DNA from 2 places in the Alteromonas sp. 38 genome. Region 1 is predicted to be linked to the other one. Evidence: predicted binding sites of a transcription regulator. Region 1 holds the regulator's gene; the other holds the start of a gene.
What was found. Region 1 encodes LexA, which represses DNA repair genes until DNA is damaged. Its sites were predicted from a motif close to TACTGTATNNNNATACAGTA; they were not measured.
Positions count from the first base shown of each region.

Region 2: dinB (DNA polymerase IV) is a predicted target of LexA. The motif match lies at 1,610-1,629, and genes of this name have one in related genera.

Region 1 covers NZ_LR733300.1:4,587,083-4,590,262, forward strand. Annotated here, with positions in the region: gene coxB (cytochrome c oxidase subunit II) at 1-676, opposite strand, end outside; gene lexA (transcriptional repressor LexA) at 1,260-1,886, opposite strand; gene FLAVO9R_RS19835 (TonB-dependent receptor) at 2,044-3,180, opposite strand, start outside.
Region 2 covers NZ_LR733300.1:3,974,027-3,977,206, forward strand. Annotated here, with positions in the region: gene FLAVO9R_RS17160 (DUF1653 domain-containing protein) at 59-322, opposite strand; gene dinB (DNA polymerase IV) at 466-1,539, opposite strand; gene nqrM ((Na+)-NQR maturation NqrM) at 1,872-2,105, opposite strand; gene FLAVO9R_RS17175 (FAD:protein FMN transferase) at 2,116-3,147, opposite strand.

The DNA.
Region 1 (3,180 bases):
CCCACGACTCATTAATAAACCCAGGATTAGCATCTTTTTTCACTGCAAAGTCCGGTACCCACCACGAGTGAATAACGTCATCAGAGGTGATAAGAAAGCGCACTTTTTGCCCTGTGGGGATCACCAACGGACGGTCGACTTCCAACAGATAGTTCGCGCCTTTTTCGAATTTGTTTTCAATTTGCTCTCGTTGCGTCGCCATTAACGAATAAAACTCAACGTCTCTGTCCATATACCGGTAATGCCACTTCCACTGAGATCCAGTAACGACAACGGTAAGATCAGGTTCACTGGTATCTTCCATCGCAATAAGGGTTTTAGCAGCAGGAATAGCCATAAGAATAAGAATGATGAATGGCACTACTGTCCATGCAATTTCCACTTTTACATTTTCATGGAAGTGAGCGGGCTTAGCGCCTCTGGATTTACGGTGCAAGTACATTGAGGCAAACATAACCCCAAAAACCGCAACAGCGATTGCGATACAGATAAAGAACATCAACATATGGAGGTCGTATACTTGACCACTTATGTCTGTTGCGCCTCGGCGCAAATTTATGGAAGAGCCTTCGCCCGTTGCTGCATCAGCAAACAGTAGTGGCGAGGTAAGCAAAAGTGGAAGCCCGTAAAGCCACTTTGTCGCTTGTGTCGCCGCTTGTGTCGTTACTCGTTTCACTCAACACCTCCGTTATAACAGAAGCATTAACGCATTAGATGCGCTGCGCTTCTGGCAACTGATACTCGAAATCCAACTTTTAACTTAACTGCCTAGCTTTAGTTGTAAAACAAAGTTACAGCTATTGTTATTATTTTGTTAAATACAGTATAAGAATTGCTCAATAAAACGCACAAGTCTAGTCTTTTCTAAGAAAAAACAATTGCAGCGTTTAATTTTTAATCAACGCGGTATGACAGAGAAGTGAATGACGTCACAGCGCATGGACGTTACACGGGTATTTAGCGAGCCCGTTTGAAACGCTCATTTTGAACGAGATGGGCGAATAGAAGTTGGCAATAAGTTTCTTATAATCAAAAGGTAGTTACGCACTTATGATTGTTTTTCAAACAAAACAGATGACTAAAATAGCGCTAGTTAGCACTAAAAAAGGTGACATAAATAGGAGAAAATATGCGGGAGCGGTATCTGGTGGCTTTTGAGGGATTTCTTAGACTTAAATACGATTATTGTGTAAGCAAGGTATGGTAAACATACAAAAAAGCGGCCTATAAGCCGCTTTCTTTACTAAATAGCTAAAAGGTTACATCCAATCAGCATTTCGAATAACACCAACGGCAATCCCTTCAATGGAAAAAGGCTCTGACGCTAAGTCGACTTTAATCGGTGAAAACTCGTCATTTTCGGCATGAAGCAATACTTCGCGGCCACGCTTTTCAAGGCGTTTAACAGTAACGTCCTCATCGACACGTGCTACTACCACCTGCCCATTATGGACATCCGTCGTGCGGTGCACGGCTAACAAGTCACCATCAAGTATACCAATGTCTTTCATACTCATACCGCTTACACGAAGTAAGAAGTCGGCGTGAGGCTGAAACAGGGCAGGGTCGACCTTATAATGAGACTCTATATGCTCTTGCGCTAGAATAGGCTCGCCCGCAGCCACTCGGCCAATAAGAGGAAGGCCTTCTTCTTCAGGGGCTTCATCTTCAAGAGGAATATTAAGTTTAATACCACGAGAAGTGCCTGGAAGGATTTCGATGACGCCTTTACGGGCCAACGCTTTTAAATGTTCTTCAGCGGCATTCGCAGAACGAAAACCTAAATGACGGGCAATTTCTGCACGGGTAGGCGGCATGCCAGTTTCGAGCATCGTTGTTTTTATAAGCTCGAGAACTTCTGTTTGTCTTGCTGTGAGTGGGCGCATAAAAGACCTGTCTGTCTATACAGTTCCTGTAAGTATATACACCTAAAAGGAAATGACAAGCACTAAGCGTTGCAAAGCATGTTTTTTACTCCGGCCAAATCACAACAAAAAAGCGACCATTAAAGGCCGCTTTATCTATCACTACTATTCAGCGTGACTAAAATTTATATTGCAAACTCACGCGCGCATTAAGCGGCTCGCCGGTGGCAATATTGTTGTCGTTATGTGCTGATGGGAAATAGTCTTCGTCGAATACGTTTTCCACATTTAGCTGAATTTTAATGTCTTCGCTGTAATCGTAATACACTGCAGCGTCTACGCGAACAAAATCAGGTAGTTCGACGGTATTGTTTAAAGACGCGTACTGCTCAGATTGATAAATCACGCCTAATGCAACACGCCATTTATCGTTTACTTCATATTGGTTCCATAACGTCAGCATGTGTTCTGGTAGCTGTGCTAAATCACGGTTCGCCAATGCGCCATCTACAATGCGGCCCATTTCTTCGCCATCAAGGTTGCTATACCCAGCATTTATTACCCAACGCTCTGAAAGCTTGCCCACCACCTGCACTTCAAAACCTTTGGTTTCGGTGCCGGTTAAAATAGACGCTTCTGGATTGTTAGGATCTTGCGCTGTGCCATTTTCACGTTCAACTTCAAATGCCGCTGCTGTTACGCTAAGTGAGTCAGAGAAATTCCACTTTACGCCAATTTCTTTATTTTCAAATTCTTCAGCTTCCAGCGCTTGGCTTGTAAGCGACAGAGAAAGGAATTGGTCACCTGAACGAGGTAAAAACGATTTGCTGTAACTGGCATAAATCGAAACAGATTCCGCTGGCTTGTAAATTAGGCCTGCACGGGGTGACACTTGTGAATCAGAACTAGATAGGAAACCGCTGTTACCATCGTCAGCACCGTTAGCCACTTCAATAGTGTCTACCACATCGATATCAAAATTATCGTAGCGAAGACCGGCCACCACAATCCAATGCTCGTTAAGCTTAATTTCATCTTGCACGAAGGCTGAGGTAAAGGTGACGTCTGATGCACGATTTCTTACCGGATCTGTCAGCGTCATTGACGGAATAACCAGGGGGTCGCTAAACACGAAGGATACTTGGTCGTCTTGACTGTCTGCAAAAAACGCATCACGACGAGCATTTTCTGTATCTTGGCTGCCGTACTCCATTCCTGTTAGTAAGGTATGGTTAATATCACCTGTTGCAAACTGCCCAATAAGGTTTAATTGAACCAGCGCATTTTCACGAGTGGTGGTATCACGATACCCATC
Region 2 (3,180 bases), 610 kb from region 1:
CCCTTAAAGAGTGCTTATTATTAAATAGATTTAAGTACACTATGACTTAGTTTGCGGTTCAGATCATTTTTTCGTCGTTTGGGATCTCACCAATATAAGCAAATCGAGGGACTGACTTACCTTCTACCACCACCTCTTCTTGAAACATACTTAATGGACGAACCCACAGGGCTTTTTCGCCATAACATGGACGATATACCACTAAGGAAGACTCGTCTTCTGAATGTATCGCCACTTCGTAAACGTCGTAATCACTGCCTTTATAATGGCGGTATCGACCTGGGGTTTTAAGTTCTTGGGTTTTAGGTTCCGGGGTAGTCATGATGGTTCCTGCTTTTCACTTTTTTGTTAATTTGAATACGGTAAAATTCGGGCTCTGTTCATAAAGCGTCTGATAAGGTTTCCCGTACTTTGCGGCTATTCACCTATGTACACACCAGTCTACGCTCTTTACTACTCACTTTTCTACTCACCTTCTAGGGGCAAAGGGAGCTGATGTATGGTTTGTGCCTCACCAAGACCAATATGTAGCCCAACTAAGCGTATACCACGGCCTTTAGCGCGCTCGTAAGCTTCTTTTAGTAGGGTATCAAAGTAATGCGCATTTAACGAAGGGCATCGATGCTCAACCGTGGTTAGCTGGAAGTCTTGAAATTTAAGTTTCACCCCTTGAGTACGAATACGAACAGGTTTGCCTGTGCGCTTTTCATGCGCCTGAATGCGTTCCTGAAGCTTTTCCAGTAAATGAGGCATAAAGTCTCTACATTCTTCCATCGAATGAATATCGTTGCTTAGGGTGCGCTCTACGCCTATAGACTTACGCTCTCTTGATACTGACAGTTCTCGATCATCAATACCATGCGCACGCTCCCATAATACCGCACCAAATTTACCTAATTCCTTTTGTATGCGCTCAAAAGGATAACTGCGCACATCGTTACAGGTAGCTAAGCCTAATCGTTGTAGCTTTAGCATTGTCACCTTACCTACCCCTGGAATTTTTTTAAGAGGCATGCCCCTCACAAAACTATCTAATTTATCAGGAGTAATGACACAAATACCATTAGGCTTATTTTCATCGCTGGCCACTTTTGCTACGAACTTACAGGGTGCAACGCCCGCCGATGCGGTTAAGCCCAACTCTGACTCAATTCGACTTCTAATTTCTTCGGCTATTAACGTGGCACTGCCACCACAATATTGGCTATTGGTCACATCGAGGTAAGCTTCATCTAACGAAAGTGGCTCGATTAAATCGGTATAGTCGGCAAATATTTCGCGAATTCGTTGAGACTCTTTTACGTAAGCCTCCATGCGCCCTTTCACTAAGGTGAGATTTGGGCAAAGCTTGAATGCATAAGCGGTGGCCATGGCGGAACGAACGCCATATTTACGGGCGGGGTAATTACAGGTAGAAATAACCCCTCGATGCTGAGAGCTTCCACCAATGGCAATAGGGATATTGCGTAACGCAGGGTTGTCACGCATTTCAACCGCAGCATAAAAGCAGTCCATATCTACATGGATGATTTTTCGCATGGTGTATGCTCCCAAACTGCCCCTAAGCCGCCCCTAAGTTGCTAGCTCTTATTATACAAGCCTTTAAAAGGGCTGTATGTAAAAACAGTATTCTAGAACATATCAGTTAGGCTTACCACTGTATACGATGAATAGTGAGCAACCACTTTGCGCGAACTATGAGTGAATGGGCAAAATAGGCGTATCGTTTTAGATAAAAAAAGCGCGGTAAGCTTGCAGCCTATCGCGCTTTTATCTAGGAACGGTTATTGCCGTATAGTGTGATCCAATGTTGTGAAAGGCTCTGTTTTATCAGCGCCTACTTACATCACTAGGTTAACTACATCATCAGATTAAAGGATCTGATTTTGTTTCCATTCATTCAATTTCTTTTCTCTCGCTTCTTCTTTTTCCATACGAGATTTTTTCCTGTCGCAAGGCTCGGGGCAATCACATGCTTTAGCGATACCTAATGCGCCTAGTCCACCGCAACTACCCGAAATAGTTTTGCGCTGCACCAGGTAGCCAACAGCCATGGCGAGTACCATAGTGAGGAAGAAACCGAATGCTAAAATAAACGTAGACATAGCCTACTCCTTAATTATTTACTTCTACCAGTTTATCAAATTCTGGCGTGGCATACTCTTCAAATCCGTCGGCTGTGCGACGAATGAGGAATACAGCAAGTTGCTCTTGCTCTGCAAGGTCGATTGCACGTTGCCACCCCATTACATTAAACGCTGTGGCTAAGCCATCAGCAATCATTGAAGATGGGTTTACCACCGTAACCGACACCAAATCATGGGTTATCGGTGCGCCGGTATTCGGATCAATCAAATGAGAATAACGTTTACCGTCTTCTTCGTAATAGTTACGGTAATCACCCGAAGTCGCTATAGCATTAGTGCCAATAGACACCACTTTTTGTACCGCGCGTTCTGTCGTTACCGGCTTTTCAATCGCAATTAGCCATTCATTGCCATCACCACGCTCGCCTTTAACCCGCATTTCACCGCCAATCTCTACAAGATAATGCTCTAAATCATGGGCATCTAAAATGGCCGCCACTTCATCAACACCATAACCTTTAGCAATCGTTGATAAATCAACATACAGCATGGGGTTTGCTTTCTTAAGGCCGGTTGGCGTAGTAGATAATTTCTCAAAACCTACGTAATCGCGAACTGCATCAATATCTGCTTGGGTTGGCACTTTTTCTGGCCGTTTATTCGGGCCAAATCCCCATAGATTGACCAAGGGCCCAACCGTAACATCTAGCACACCGTCACTCAAACGGGCCAAGCGAAGGGCTTCAGTAACCACGGTAAGTGTCTCTTGAGACACAGCAAAGTTATCTGAATATCGGTATTGGTTAAAACGAGACAACTCAGACGTTGTATCGTAAGTCGACATCATTTTATTAATGTTAACTAACTTAGCGTCAATTTCTTCCTGCAAACCTTCTACTGCCGCCTCACCTTCACCTAGTACGTACTTAACATTGTAAGTCGTGCCCATGGTTTGGCCTTGCAGATGTACTACCGAAAGGGGTTTTTCACTGCAACTGGCAATAAAGAGGATGCTCATAGCAATAACTGCTAATGCTATTCTGGCAAAGAATCGAATCACGTTATGGGTCCTTTAACTAAACAAAAAGGGGGC